Regions from separate parts of the Shewanella sp. 3_MG-2023 genome, predicted to be linked through region 2. Evidence: predicted binding sites of a transcription regulator. Region 2 holds the regulator's gene; the other holds the start of a gene.
What was found. The regulator MetJ, encoded in region 2, represses methionine synthesis genes. The targets are predictions, from matches to a motif close to TAGACGTCTAGACGTCTA.
Positions count from the first base shown of each region.

Region 1 (8,095 bases), on a different contig from region 2:
TGAATAAAGGCTTGTTCACCTTCTTTCATCGAAATGGAGTTAACAATCGACTTGCCTTGAACGCATTTAAGGCCAGCTTCAATCACGTCCCATTTTGATGAGTCGATCATGATAGGCACGCGGGAAATATCAGGCTCTGAGGCGATTAAGTTCAAGAACTTTTTCATCGACTCGACGCCATCAAGCATACCTTCATCCATGTTGACATCGATGATTTGTGCGCCGTTTTCAACTTGCTCACGCACGACATCTAGGGCCTCTTCAAACTTTTCTTCTTTAATTAACCGCAGGAATTTGGCTGAACCTGTGACGTTGGCGCGCTCGCCGACGTTAACAAATAATGAGTTGCCATCAATGGTTAATGGCTCAAGCCCTGATAAGCGACAGGCAACGGGAATATCAGGTATGACACGTGGCTCATGGCTGATAACGGCATCGCGAATAACGCTAATGTGCGCGGGTGTACTACCACAACAGCCACCCACAATATTGAGCATGCCTTCTCGGGCCCAATCACTGATCACTTCGGCCATTTCTTCTGGGGTTTCATCGTAACCGCCAAACTCATTAGGTAAGCCAGCGTTAGGGTGGGCAGAAACATAACATTCTGCAATCCGTGATAACTCTTCAACGTAGGGACGCAACTCTTTTGGGCCAAGGGCGCAGTTAAGGCCAATGGATAATGGTTTGATATGGCGCAGTGAGTTGTAAAAGCCTTCGGTGGTTTGCCCTGTTAGGGTACGACCTGAAGCATCAGTAATGGTGCCTGAAATCATTACAGGTAGCCGATCACCAATTTGATCAAACACTAATTCGATGGCAAATAATGCGGCTTTGGCGTTGAGGGTATCAAAGATGGTTTCGACCATGATGATATCTGCGCCGCCATCAATTAATGCACGGGTTGATTCAACATAGGCTTCGACTAATTGATCAAAAGTGATATTACGAAAACTGGGGTCGTTTACATCTGGGCTGATAGAGCAAGTGCGGTTGGTTGGCCCAAGCACCCCTGCAACATAGCGTTTAATACCCGTTTGCGCAGTAACGTCATCAGCGGCTTCACGGGCAACTTTGGCGCCTTCAAGGTTAATTTCTGCTGACAACGACTGCATGTCGTAATCGGCCATAGCAATCGTGGTGGCATTAAAGGTATTGGTTTCAATAATGTCAGCACCCGCTAACAGGTATTTAGTGTGGATATCTTTAATGATTTGGCGTTGGCTTAGCACCAACATGTCGTTGTTGCCTTTTACGTCACAGTGCCAGTCTTTAAAACGCTCACCACGATAGTCGGCTTCTTCCAGTTTGTAGTCTTGAATCATTGTGCCCATGGCACCATCGAGGATAACTATGCGCTGTTTTAGCGTATTTGTAAGTTGTTCAAGTACCTGACTGTAGGAAGTCGACTTCGCCATAACGTATTACCTTAATTGCTTTTATGCTAATCACTTAATCGAGCGTTAAATAACACGCTAACTTAAGTAGTTAGTGGATTGTGTTAACGGTTTTAGATGAAATAAGCATACCTTTATTTATGCTTTTATAGGGCAGAATAATGCGAAATCCCCTGTAATAAAATTCATCTTAAAATATTTTGTTTGGACATTTAAACGTATAGACGTCCATAATACGTTTAAATAGATTGTAAGAGCAAGCCCATTGCTCACACTAAAAACATAAGCCAATTGAAACGGCCGATGGAGTCTCCTTAGATGAAGCAAGCTAAGATAATATTGTTACGCCATGGCCAATGTGAGGGCGACAGTATTTTGCGGGGTAAAACCGATGTGGCGCTAACTGATTTGGGGCTAACGAACATGCACCAGAGTGCGGCTAAGCTAGGGCTATTAGGTTGTTTGCCATCACTGCAGCTATACAGTTCGCCTTTGGTGCGCTGCCATGCGTTTGCCGCTGAATTAGCGCAGCAGTTAAACCAAGTGAGTGCTGATTTAGCTTTACAGGTTGAGATAATGTCTCAATTACAGGAAATTGATTTTGGCTTGTGGGACGGAAAAAGCTTTGCAGAGCTTTATCAGCATAGCGCTAAAGCGTTAGATGCCTATTGGGATAACCCTTGGGAGCATGGCGCGCCCCAAGCTGAGCCCATGGCTGAATTTGAACAAAGGGTGGCGCAGGCTTTTGCGCAAATAACCTTGCAAGCTTACAACTTGGCTGAAGCTCATACTGCTGAGGCTAATAGTGCTAAGGCAACAGCATCAGCCACTGCTCTGGTAGTGACTCACGGTGGAGTTATCCGTCATATTATCGCTTTGGTGTTAGGGCTTGAGCGCTGTAAAGGGCTATATGGACAACTGAATATAGATTATGCCGCGACGGTAACCATTGATGTGTTTTGGCCTGAAGCTGATGATAAATCGACTAAACCCGTCTATCGTTTAAACTGGAATAATTAGTTTTAGCCTAAAATTAGCAGAAAAAACTAACTTCACTTAGGCAGATATACCGTACAATATAAGCCGCATTTATTAAGTGCAATAAAATTTCAAATTAAGTCAATTTAGCTGCAGTTGAGTGCTTGTGTGAAATGCTTTAAGCAACACCAGTATCAAGCGGTTCGCTAAATGAGTAGGGAATCGAGAACTAGCCTAAATGCTGTTTAGCTCGAACTGTACCCGCAACTGTAAAATAGCATCTCATCACTTGTAAGATAAGTGATTAATGAATGCCATTAAGTCAGATACCTAGCTTAGTTTTTCTTGCTGAATTAGCAGCACCTAACAACAACTTGAGCGGGTAACTCAGGCGGAGTTTGTATCGTGATCAGTATTAAAACCCCAGATGTGGCTAAACATGCCTCTTGGATAACCGCAGGGGTAGTATCTTGACTACTGCGGCATTAACAGTTGATCAGCTAAGCTGGTCAGTTGCAGACAATGAGATCCTTTCTCAAGTCAGTTTTGCCTTGCAACGTGGTGAAATGCTAGGGCTTATTGGCCCTAATGGTGCGGGTAAATCCAGCTTACTGCGCTGCTTGTATCGCTATATCACCCCTGATGCTGGCAAAATCAGCTTATTTGGCGACAATATTAATGGTTTTTCTCATAAACAATTGGCCACTAAGGTTGCCGTTGTGCAGCAAGAGTCACCCCATTATTTTGATATGACCACCCATCAACTGGTTTCTATGGGCTTAACGCCCCATAAAGGCCTTTTTGAAACCAATACCCAAGCAGATGCAGATGATATTGCCAAGGCGCTGGCTAAAGTGGGTCTTGAGCACAAAGCCTTGCAGCAATATGAGCAGTTATCTGGCGGTGAAAAACAGCGGGCATTAATTGCACGGGCTATCGTGCAAAAGCCGCAGTTATTGATCCTTGATGAGCCGACTAATCATTTAGATATTCGCTATCAAATCCAAATTCTTGAGTTGGTTAGGCAACTTGGCATTAGCGTGATTGCCTCTATTCACGATCTTAATTTAGCCAGCGCAATGTGCGATAGATTGCTGTTACTTGATCAAGGAAAGTGCATCGCTCAAGGTTTACCTGATGAAGTATTAACAGAAACCATTTTGGGGAACGTGTTTGATGTTTGCTGCCAAATATCAAGTCACCCACAGCACGGTAAACCGTTAATTACTTATTTTTATGGTTATCAAAGTCATTATGACAATGCTAATCAAAACACTTGTCAAAGCTCGCAGCAAAACGCATATCCAAGCTCTGAACAAAAACATGGCCAATCAAACCACGGGCAGGGCGATAAATGACAGCCATTGATGCCACACAATCAGTGAAGCTAGCAAAGCAGATGAGTTTAAGTTTTAAGCATAAGCTACTGCTGTTTGTTACTGCCATAGTGACCCTAGTTACTCCAATCGCCGCGGCAAGTTTCGGCGCTGCTAATATCAGTTTTGAACAAGTCGTTAGCTTGTTTGCTAATTTGGCATTAGGTACAGGTGAAACAGATTCACTAACGCAGCGGATTGTGTTTGAGCTGCGTTTTCCAAGAATTATTTTAGCCTTTGTGGCAGGCGCAGGTTTGGCGCTTGCGGGCAGTGTATTGCAAACGGTGACACGTAACCCGTTGGCGGATCCCTATTTATTTGGTATTAGCTCTGGGGCGTCATTTGGGGCGGTATTAGTGCTGAGCTTTTTTGGCAGCCAAGGCTTAGTGCTGCAATGGTTAGGAGAGTCTTCTGGTCATCTTGCCAATGCTATTTTACGTTCAGGCTTATTCAGTAATGATGCCTGGTGGTCTTGGTCATCCATTAGTTTACCAATTGGCGCTTTTATTGGTTCGAGTTTATCTGTGCTGTTGGTATTAGGTTTATCTGGTTTTGGTCGTGCTAGCCAAGTTGAGCGGATGCTATTGTCTGGGGTGGCCACCTCTTTCATGTTCGGCGCGCTAACCAGTTTGGTACTGTATTTTTCAAGCCCTCAAGCGGCGGCTTCAGTATTATTTTGGAGTTTGGGCAGCTTTGCTAAAGCTAGCTGGGCAGGCCTGGTTATCCCATCTGTGGTGGTAGTTTGCAGCATATTAATTATTTTAGCTTTTAAGCGTCAGGTATTAGCCATTCAAGCGGGGGATGAAACGGCGCACTCCTTAGGGGTTAACGTCGCCAAAATTCGCTTAGCAATGCTTATTTTGTGTTCATTAATTACCGCCACGCTGGTGGCAAGTTGCGGCGGCATTGGCTTTGTTGGCTTGATGATCCCTCATACCGTGCGGCTGCTCTATCCTGGGCAACAACCTATTATGATGACGGCATTAGTCGGCGGCATATTTATGGTATGGATTGATGTATTAGCCCGTTGTTTATTAGGCAACCAAGAGTTGCCGGTAGGTATTATCACTGCCGCAATTGGTAGTGTATTTTTTCTTTTTGTATTACGTCATCGTCGATGAGATTGCAGTTTTGGAGAGTAAGGGATGTTTGCGGTAGATCCAGTTAGTCATAAATTTGATGATCAAATACAGCATAAAATTAATCAGAAAACTAAGCCGCTAGGGGCGCTAGGGTTACTCGAAACGCTAGCAATGCAGATTGCGCAAGTGCAACTAACGCCACAAGCTAATATGAAACCAAAGTACAATATTAGGCATAAGTTGAGTATTAATAAGCCTGCTATGTTGGTGTTTGCTGGCGATCATGGTATTGCTGCTCATGGGGTATCGATTGCCCCCAGTGAAGTTACTCAACAAATGGTGGCTAACTTTGCCAATGGCGGCGCTGCGATTAATGTCTTTTGCCGTCAAATGGGTTTAAACCTTGAAGTGATTGATTGCGGCATGTTGCAGCCAGTTGATGACCCTCGTATTACTCAGCATCGTTTAGGCAATGGCACTCAAGCAATTCATCAAAAAGCGGCCATGAGTTTATTAGCGGTTAAAGATGGCTTTAGCTATGCAAGTGAAGTGGTGCAACGTCACTATGATTCAGGTTGTAACCTGATTGCGCTTGGTGAAATGGGCATTGGCAATACCTCGTCAGCTGCGGCGATTATGGCCGCATTATTAGGCTTAGATATTAAAGAGTGTGTCGGCCGAGGTACGGGGATTGATGATAGAGCCTTTGCTCTTAAAACCGAGTTATTGGGTGTAGCGCTTAACCTGCATAGAAGTAAATTTACCGATCCGGTTAATGTACTTGCCTGTGTTGGCGGCTTTGAAATTGTGCAAATGACAGGCGCTATTTTAGCGGCCGCTGAGAAAAAGATGCTGGTGGTTATTGATGGCTTTATTGCAACCGCAGCGGCATTAGCCGCAGTTAAATTACACCCTGATGTAAAAGATTACTTAATTTTTGCTCACCAATCAGATGAGCAAGGCCATATTAAAATGCTAGCCGCAATGGATGCTAAACCATTATTGCAATTAGGGTTTAGACTAGGTGAAGGTACAGGCGCTGCGCTATCACTGCCAATCATTGAAGCGGCGGTGAACTTCTACAATGATATGGCTAGTTTTGAAAATGCCGGCGTAAAGTCAGTGGTGTAATTGCGCTGCGAATCGAGAAGTAAATCGAGAAGTAAATAACGCAGTAAATATTAACGCTGTGATAGCCAATTAGCTGTGATAGGCAATTAAAGGAAACGTCATGGAGCAACAGTCGTCATCTGAGGGGGCAAAAAATCAGTCTGATGAAACTGATTATCAAGCGCCTAAAAGTGGAAGTACACTAAAAAAACAACTGAATTTATTGCTTATTGCGTTAAGTTTCTTCACTCGAATCCCTGTGCCAGCTTGGGTTGAGTTTGACAGTGAAAAGCTTAATCAAGCTAGCCGTTATTTTGGCGTAATAGGGTTATTTGTTGGCAGCATAAGCGCAGCGGTGTTTTGGGTGAGTCAGTTTGTGTTGCCTAATGGGGTTGCGGTGATCTTGGCGATGATAACCGGCGTATTAGTCACAGGAGGCTTTCATGAAGATGGCCTTGCTGATACCGCTGATGGTTTTGGTGGTGGCTGGAAAGTTGCTGACAAGCTGCGCATCATGAAAGATTCAAGAATAGGCACTTATGGCACCTTAGCCTTAGTGCTTTGCCTATTATTAAAGTGGCAATTGTTAGTCGAAATTGCCCTTTATAGCCCGATTAATGCGGTCGTCGCCATTGTTGTTGCCCATGGTTTAAGCCGCGTGTTAGCAGGGAGCATTATCTTTTCAGGCCAATATGTTACTGAAGATGATGGCAGCAAATCAAAACCTCTGGCGCAGCATCAGCACATCAATGATTTATTGATTTTATGCTTAAGTGGCTTTGTGGTACTAGCCTGTTTAAACGGCGTAGTCGCCTTTGGGTTGTTATTGCTATTAGTGTTATTACGACAAGCCTTGATATGGGGCGGTAATCGTCAAATTGGCGGCTATACCGGTGACACGTTAGGCGCTGCACAACAGATTGCTGAACTACTGTGTTATGGCGCAATTTTAGTCATAGGGCTAAATTAAATTTTTGAAGTAAAAATTTTAGCTTAGATCAATGTTAATAAAGGAAAAACTGCATGATCCATCTGGTGCTTGGTGGTGCCCGTTCAGGTAAAAGCCGTTATGGTGAATCCCTTGCTGAGCCTTTCGCTTTGCAAGGGCATCGTTGCGTCTATATCGCCACCGCCACCGCACTTGATGATGAGATGAAGCAGCGAATTTTACGTCACCAACAAGACAGAGATAACTCAAATATTGATTGGCAGCTGGTTGAAACGCCGCTAGCCATTGCCCATACCTTAGTTAAATATGACTCCCCGAATACGGTATTGTTTGTCGATTGCCTCACGCTGTATTTAACTAATCATCTTGTGGCCAGTGAAGAGACCCACCGTGATGGTGTTGATGAATTATGGCAACAGCAAAAGCAGGCGTTATTGGCATGTTTACCCACTCTTGAAGCGCAGGTGATATTAATCAGCAATGAAGTGGGCTCAGGCATTGTGCCACTTGGAGAATTAAGCCGTCGTTTTGCTGATGAAGCCGGTTGGGTAAACCAAGCTATTGCTAAAATCGCTGACAAGGTCACCTTAGTGGTTGCAGGCTTACCCGTTGAGCTTAAACGCTAAACCTATGGCTAAGCTATATTCTTACAACAGCGATTGTATAAGCATGGTTAACACTGCCAATACCTCATTCACTTTCTCTAATGTCACGCCATAGCAGCTTAAATGACAGATAAAAATCAACCATGATGCAAATTAAAAACCAAACTAAAACTAGCACAAGCAATACGGGCAGTTCTGGCCATAGCTATCAAGCTGGAGCGGCTAAAACCTTAATGGTGCAAGGCACCACATCAGATGCGGGTAAAAGCACCCTAGTTGCGGGTCTTTGTCGGGTATTTGCTCGCCAAGGTACTAAGGTGGCGCCATTTAAACCACAAAATATGGCATTAAATAGCGCAGTTACCGCAGATGGCGGCGAAATTGGCCGCGCCCAAGCATTGCAAGCCGTGGCGTGTAAGCTTGCGCTGCATACGGATTTTAATCCAGTATTATTAAAGCCAAGTAGTGATACTGGCTCCCAAGTGATTATTCACGGTAAAGCCTTGACCACATTAGAGGCAAAAGCTTTTTTTGGCCCGGAAAGCCGTAACTATAAAACCCTCGCTATGGATGCGGTATTACAGTCTTTTGAGCGCTT
Region 1 is NZ_JAUOSH010000036.1:9,751-17,845, forward strand. It holds gene metH (methionine synthase) at 1-1,418, opposite strand, end outside; gene Q4591_RS17115 (histidine phosphatase family protein) at 1,716-2,417, shown strand; cobalamin riboswitch at 2,556-2,728, shown strand; gene Q4591_RS17120 (ABC transporter ATP-binding protein) at 2,846-3,733, shown strand; gene Q4591_RS17125 (iron ABC transporter permease) at 3,775-4,872, shown strand; gene cobT (nicotinate-nucleotide--dimethylbenzimidazole phosphoribosyltransferase) at 4,897-5,964, shown strand; gene Q4591_RS17135 (adenosylcobinamide-GDP ribazoletransferase) at 6,065-6,913, shown strand; gene cobU (bifunctional adenosylcobinamide kinase/adenosylcobinamide-phosphate guanylyltransferase) at 6,967-7,518, shown strand; gene Q4591_RS17145 (cobyric acid synthase) at 7,731-8,095, shown strand, end outside.
Region 1: metH (methionine synthase) is a predicted target of MetJ. The motif match lies at 1,611-1,628, and genes of this name have one in related genera.

Region 2 (8,095 bases):
TATGATTGGTCCAGAGTCACCTTAACCACGGATATTGATCTGGTGGAGCAAAGCCGTTTTAGCGAGTTTGATGCGGTGCAGTATTGGCGAGTGGGCGGTGAAGTTAAAGCCACTGACTGGCTGTTTTTACGCATGGGCTACCGCCATGACTTAAAAGATAATAGCGTAGATATTTACTCTTTCGGCACCGGCTTTGCCATCGGCCAAGCCTTTAAGCTGGATATGAGCGGCAGCTATGGTGATGATGCCATTGGCGCTGTGCTGCAAACTTCTTATCACTTTTAAGCGTTATCATTTTTAGCTGTCATCATTGTTGCATTTATATCTGCCACAAAAAGATGATCGACTAGCCTGCTGATAATTCAATTAACGACTTAAGGGTTAGCAATAATGCACTTAAGCTACATAACACCATAGTGGCGATGCGAGTCTTATTTTTATCAACCTTATTGGTTAGCTTTCCTGCGGCAATATTTCCGAGTATGACAGATGGCAATAGCATCAATGACAACCACAGATGCTTTTCTTCCACTAAGCCTGCAAGCATTAAAATAATCAGTGCGATCATTGAGCTGAAAACAAAAAAGATCGATAGCGCGGCTCTAAACTGCGGCGCATCTTTACCGGCTAATAAAATCGCTAATGGTGGCCCACCAATGGCGGCAATATTTCCAAATACCCCCGACAAGACACCTGCAATAAATAGCGAAAGCCGATTTACTGGCGCTGTGATCTTAAAAATACTCAGCAACACCGCTGCGCCGACAATAAAGGCAATGGCTAACCCCAGTACTGCTTGGGGGGCAAACAGTAATAAACCTGCGCCCATAAAGCCACCAGGTATTCGCCCCAGCAGCGCATATTGCAGCCCATTAAACTCCAGTTGAGTACGTTCACGCAATAAGGTCAATAAGGCGATGGAAAAACCCATCATAATCACAGGGGCTGGGACTAATTGTGGGTCGATGATATAGAGAAGTGGACTGGCAACAACCGCAAGCCCAAAACCGATAAGGCCTTGGGTTAATGCGCCTAGAAAAATGATAACCGATGCAAGCATCAAGGTCTGCGGATCGATAAATTCCATTGTCGACTCTTTAGGCGCAATACTGCAACTCACTCTCAGCTTGAGAGCTCGATGCGTTAAATGACGAGCAGTGTTTGATTAATTGAGCAGGCTTATGCTTTAGCGCAAGTACTTCAGCGCTAGTCGCTAGCTTGACTTAATCAAGATCTTCCCACTCAATTCCCATGGCATCCATCAAAGCTTTTGCTTCAGATGGGATGCTATCAGGCCCTTCTTTTGATAAGTCACCGTCATTTGGCAGTGGTTGTCCAGTGTAGGCATGCAAAAATGCTTCACACAGTAGTTCACTATTGGTTGCATGACGTAAGTTATTAACCTGGCGGCGGGTACGTTCATCAGTCAATACTTTTAAAACTTTTAAAGGTATGGATACCGTGATTTTTTTAACTTGTTCATTTTTTTTGCCATGTTCGGCATATGGGCTGATATAGTCGCCATTCCATTCAGTCATTAACTCACCTTTATACGATAGATTCGTGGCAGATTTTAACCGCTAAATAATAACAGTCAAATTATTGCGGTTATTCTATAACGAATGGAAATAGATTTCTTTATGTTTAGACGTCTAAACGGCTGATTTGTATTGACGATGTGACTTAGCTTAGGTACATTTAGCCATCTAGACATCTCTTTAGTGTGTATTCTTTAGGAGTTTACAATGAGCAAACATCGCGCAGCTACGCTAGCAGTACGCCAAGGTATCGAGTCAGATACCCAATACGGCGCTGTAGTCCCGCCGATTTATCTATCAACAAACTATTCTTTTGATGGCCATAAAAACCCTAGAGAGTTTGATTATAGTCGTTCAGGAAACCCGACGCGCTGCGTGTTAGGTGAAGCCATTGCCAAACTTGAACATGGCGCTACTGGGGTGGTTACTTGTACCGGTATGGCTGCGATTACCTTGGTCACTAGTTTATTAGGCCCCGATGATTTACTGATTGTGCCTCACGATTGTTATGGCGGTAGTTACCGTTTGTTCACAAATCTTGCCAACAAAGGCCAATTTAAATTACTGGTGATTGATCAAACAGATGAGCAAGCACTCAGTGATGCGATTGCTCAGAAACCTAAAATGGTGTGGTTAGAAACGCCGTCAAACCCATTATTACGTGTTGTTGATATCAAAGCTATTGCTGAGCAAAGCCATAAAGTCGATGCCTTAGTTGTGGTTGATAACACCTTTTTATCGCCAATTTTGCAACAGCCATTAGAGCTAGGCGCTGATATCGTCATGCATTCCACCACCAAATATATCAATGGTCATAGTGACGTTGTAGGTGGCGCTGTGGTGGCAAAAGACCCTGAACTGGGTGAGTTACTACACTGGTGGTCAAACACCTTAGGGCTAACAGGCTCGGCTTTTGATAGTTACCTAACCTTACGTGGCATTCGTACTTTAGCTGTACGTATTCGCGAGCATCAAAAAAATGCTGAGCAAGTTATTGACGTACTTCAGGCCAGCAATCTTGTCGAAAAAGTGTATTATCCAGGCTTAAAAGACCACCCAGGTCACGATATTGCAGCTAAGCAACAACAAGGCTTCGGCGCTATGTTAAGTTTCGAACTTAAAGGTGGTGAAGCAGAAGTGGTCGCCTTTTTAAATGCACTGTCTATTTTCAGTGTTGCTGAAAGCTTAGGCGGAGTGGAAAGCTTAGTTGCCGTACCTGCAACCATGACCCATAGAGCAATGGCGCCTGCAGCACGGTATGAAGCTGGCATTAAAGATACTTTACTGCGACTATCTGTCGGGATTGAAGATGCTGAAGACTTGGTTGCCGATATTGAAGTAGGCTTAGCTGCTGTCGCTGCGCTTTAAGTTAATCTCCCTTGGCTATATTCATGTAGTCAGGCTGGTATATGTTGTTTAAGGAGTGAAAAATGGCCCGCAGTCATTTACATAAATTTGGTGGTTCAAGTCTTGCTGATGCAGATTGCTATCGCCGCGTTGCCCATATTTTACTGACTCATGGCAACAGTGATGATTTAGTCGTTGTTTCAGCTGCGGGTAAAAGTACTAACTTTTTATATAAATTACTCTCCTTAAGAGAAAACGGTGACTTGTGGCAAGAAGAGCTACAAGTACTGGTGAGCTATCAGCAAAACCTGATTGAGCAACTTCTCTCAAACGAACAAGCGCGCGATTTACGTGAGCGCCTATCAACCGATAAATCGCAATTAGTCAGTTTATTGTCCCTTGAAGAGCGCAATGAATTTCAGCTCAATCATGTATTAAGCTTTGGTGAGCGTTGGTCAGCACGATTAATGGCAGCCTTATTAAGAGAGTCTGGCGTTGCTGCCGCGAATATTGATGCCTGCTCACTGCTGGTGGCTGATGAAGGGCCTGTGCCGAATATTCGTCTTGATGAGTCCCGCGAAAAAGTCCAAAAGCTGCTGGATGCTAATCCAAATACACGCTTAGTGATCACCGGCTTTATCTGCGCCAACAGTAAAGGGGATACATTATTACTTGGCCGCAATGGCTCAGATTACAGCGCCACCTTAATTGCCAGCTTAGCGGACATTGAACGAGTGACTATTTGGACCGATGTTGAAGGGGTATTTAACGCTGATCCGAATAAAATTAATGATGCCAAATTACTTGAAAGCATGTCACTTGCTGAAGCCGATCGTTTAGCTAAACTCGGCTCGCCAGTACTGCACAGCCGAACTTTACAGCCCTTATTTGATACTAATGTTAGTCTCGCGGTGCGCTCAAGTTACGCATCACATACTGACTTTACCCTTATTGCGCCCCAAAGTTCGTCAGCTAGCGCTCCAGTGGTTACCAGTTTAAATGAAGTGGTGCTGTTTCGCTTTAAGCAGCAAGCGCTAATTCAAACCACACTCAAATTACTTGAGCAAGCCGGTATTGCGCCGCTAGCATATTGGTGCTCTGCCCATCATAAAGTTGAACTGGCATTCACTGCTGAAAACCAAAAGCAGGTACAAGCGTTACTGGAGCTACATAGTCATGAGCTATTAATTAGCGATATCCATGCTCATACTGATTTAGGTTTAGTCGCTTTGGTTAGTGCTGATGCAGAGCACTACCGCCGCAGCTTTGCCCGATTATTAAGTCGCGATGCCAAACCCCTGTATCAAGATGGTTTGAGTTTAGTGACCTTAGTGCCTAAATCTCAGGTTAATTTACTCACCCAAAAAGTACACCGACGCTGCGCAGGCCCGCGATTGCGTATTGGGGTATTATTGCTTGGGGTCGGTAATATTGGTGAAGCCTGGATTGATTTATTTCAGCGCTCATCCACCATGCTTAACCGTGAACTAGAAGCCAATGTGCAACTTGTGGGTTTAGTGAGTTCAAAAGAGGCGCTCATTTGCCAGCAAGGAATAGATGCCAATAACTGGCAAGATGACTTTGATACCACAGCAACAACATGGGACTACCCTAGTTTATTTGAGCAGCTTGAGCTGCTCGACTGCGATGAGCTGGTGGCCTTGGATATCAGTGCTAGCGCCAGCTTAACCTTACAATACCCAGAGTTTTTCGCTCGAGGGATTCATATGGTGAGCGCCAATAAACTTGCAGGCTCAGGGCCGTTACCTTTTTACCGTGAGCTTAAGCAGCAGCTAAGTAACCGGCGTTTATTTTGGCGTTACAATGCCAGTTGCGGCGCTGGCTTACCAGTACAGCATGCCCTAAACGATTTACGCAATAGTGGCGACAATATCGAAGCTGTTGGCGGTATTTTTTCAGGTACTTTATGTTGGCTGTTTGAGCATTACGATGGGCAAAAATCTTTTTCTGAACTCGTGGTTGAAGCCCGCGGATTAGGCATTACAGAGCCAGATCCTCGAGATGATTTATCTGGCCGAGATATGCAGCGAAAGTTACTTATTCTGGCCCGTGAAATTGGCTTTGAGATTGAGCTTGATGCCATTGAATTAAATTCATTAGTGCCAGCTGAATTAGCCGACTTGTCGTTAGATGACTTTTTAGCGCGCATTGGCGAGTTAGATGAGTTTATGTTGCAGCAATACAGTGCAGCCTTTGAGCAAAATAAAGTCTTAAGGTATGTGGCATCTTTAGATAAAGTCGATGGCAAAATGCATGCTGAAGTAGGCATTCAATGGGTCGACTCGAACCATCCCTATGCCAGTTTAACCCCTGGAGATAATGTGTTTGTCATCCGCAGCACTTTTTATCAGGGCAATCCGTTAATTATTCGCGGCCCAGGTGCTGGCCGAGAAGTTACCGCAGCAGCTGTGCAGTCTGACTTAGTACAAATCTGTAAGGATTTACTGCAGGAGTGATCCTTAAGCGCGAGTTAAACGACGATTAACTTGGTTGAAAGATTAACTTTAAAGGCCTATTCCCTAACGGAATAGGCCTTTTTTATTGTCATAAAATAGCGCTAAAAGCATAAGCTCAGAGTTAACTTCACTCCCAGTCGATTTGCTGATGATTAATCGACAACGACCTTTTCATTATCAGTCTTTAGCCTGCAAATGTTCGCTGTCTGTTCTTTGGTAAGCGTATTTGGGTTACTTTTTCTTTGGTGGAGAGTATTCAATTAAGTCACATAAAGTGGATCTGATGGACTACATTTATTATTCCAGTAGCTAAACATCATCCAAGGAGAGGGCGGTATATGAAATTCCTTTTACAAGTCATCACGATAATAGCAATAGGGGCAAGTCGTAACTTGGCTATTGCCGATATTCCTGCTCAATCTCCCAAAGAGTTATTGCAAACCGTACCCACACAGGCGCAAGTTTGTTTAACTTGCCATGGTGTTAATGGTGAGGGTTTAGGTGTTATAGGGCCTAGGTTGGCGGGTTTATCCAGTGAGTATATCGCCTCGCAGCTGGTTAATTTTCAAATGGGTAATCGACAAAGTCCCACAATGTCGGCGATGGCTGCGACAGTACAAGGTGATGCTATCCAAGTCGTTGCTGATTTCTTTGCCGCTAAAACAGTAGCTGAGATCCCATTGCAATACCGCGGTGACAAGGTTGTGATAACTGATACGGCGGAAAAATTGGCTTATCAGGGAGATTGGGGCCGCGATATACCTGCCTGTACTAGCTGTCATGGACCTTCAGGCATTGGCGCAGCCAACTTCCCTCGACTTGCAGGCCAAGAACCTAGCTATTTAAAAAACCAACTATTGGCTTGGCAAAATGGTACTAGAAAAGGTGATGTCGATAATATGATGGCTAATATTGCCGCTAAGCTGACTGCTGATGAAATTGACGCATTGTCAGCGTACTTTTCAGCTTTAAAACCTCTGGTTCAAAATGCTGCTGCTCAACAGCCTTTGGCACAAAAATAAGGACATACCATGAAACTGTTTAATTATTTAGTCGCAGGTGTGTTTATCAGTTCAGTTAGCGCTGCAGAATTACCCGATAGGCAAGCTCAGATCCCCGCTATAGCAAAAGATCCCGCAGCGCAGTATCTGCAACCTAGCGATTTATCAGCTATTCCAGAGGGTGAGTTTGGCGACAAAGTACGTTTGGGCTATCAGATATTTGTTAATACTCAGCAATTAAGAGATAAATATGTCGGCAATGAGCTTAATTGCGTTAATTGTCATATGAACGCAGGTAATAAAGCCAATGCTTCACCGCTATGGGCTGCCTATATGGCTTATCCCGCTTATCGAAAGAAAAATGACAAAGTGAATAGCTACCAGGAACGGATTCAAGGTTGCTTTACTTATTCAATGAATGGTACAGCCCCCGCATCAGGCAGTAAGGAACTTGTGGCTATCTCAGCTTATTCTTATTGGCTAGCCATGAGCGGTTTACTGAATCAATTTAATCTCGATAGCAAAGTAGCAGAGTTGAGTGATGTAGAACTGGTAAAAGGTGGCAATAGAGAAGAGTTCCCAATTCCAGCTGCAGTGAAAGCTAAATGGGATCAAAAAGCCTTAACTTCACTTGCTGGCCGAGGTTTTCCCAAGTTAGAAGCGCCAGAACAAGCTTATTCAACTGAGCGAGGCGAAATAGTTTATCAAACCCATTGTCAGGCTTGTCATGGCGTTGATGGTCAAGGCATTAAAATGGCTAATGTGAGCGCTTTACCGCCATTATGGGGGCCGCAAAGCTACAACTGGGGCGCAGGGATGCATAGAGTGAACACTGCAGCTAATTTTATCTATGAGAATATGCCGCTGGGTAAAAGTATTCAGCTAACAGTGCAGCAGGCTTGGGATGTGGCAGCTTTTGTTAATGCCCATGAAAGGCCGCAAGATCCGCGTTTTAAAGGAGACCTGCCACAAACCCAAAAAAGTTATCATCAACATGATGGCTTTTATGGCAAGCAGCAGCTTGGTAATGTTTTAGGCGCCGAAGCTTATCCAAATTTTCCTGTTAATAAGTAGGACTTTAACCAGTTTCAAGCTTATGCTTTTAAGCTACAATCGTTAAGGCATAGCCTTATCTCATAAAGCATTTTATGGAAATTAAACCAGTTAACGAAACAAAGTGAACCAGATGAAAGATGTAGAAATATACTCACCAAACCAAGCAAATGAACCATTAGTATCTGAGGCACAAGACGCGATTTTTGAGCCATTAGCGTGCCCCGTTTGCCAGCAGGTTAATCAATGCGCGGTTAGTGCGGGTAAACCGATTGAAGACTGCTGGTGTTTAAGCGCTTCAGCTAAAGCTGTGATCAGTGACAAGCTGCGCACAGAGTTAAAGGGCAAAGCCTGCGTCTGTCAAAGCTGCTATCAAAAACTGTCCCAGTGAAGGCCTTAATGACTGCTTATTCAGGGTGTTTAGGCTAGGTTGTAATGGTTCAATAAGATTTAAGCGCTAATTTAGTTAGCGCTTTTTTTATAATTAAATTAATTTAATTGGCTGATAAAAAACTGTTATTTGCTGATTTGTTCGGTTTGAATCGTACCGATGTTTCCAATTTAGTGCCAATGAAGGTAATCTGAAATTCATGCACTGATGTATTAGTAGTGTGAACGCAGTAACCGTAAAAATAACGTTTAGTGATAACGATTAATAATAACTATAAATATTTAACTC
Region 2 is NZ_JAUOSH010000005.1:166,479-174,573, reverse strand. It holds gene Q4591_RS04700 (conjugal transfer protein TraF) at 1-285, shown strand, start outside; gene Q4591_RS04695 (sulfite exporter TauE/SafE family protein) at 347-1,087, opposite strand; gene metJ (met regulon transcriptional regulator MetJ) at 1,224-1,538, opposite strand; gene metB (cystathionine gamma-synthase) at 1,746-2,906, shown strand; gene Q4591_RS04680 (bifunctional aspartate kinase/homoserine dehydrogenase II) at 2,969-5,362, shown strand; gene Q4591_RS04675 (c-type cytochrome) at 5,701-6,384, shown strand; gene Q4591_RS04670 (c-type cytochrome) at 6,394-7,437, shown strand; gene Q4591_RS04665 (cysteine-rich CWC family protein) at 7,550-7,807, shown strand.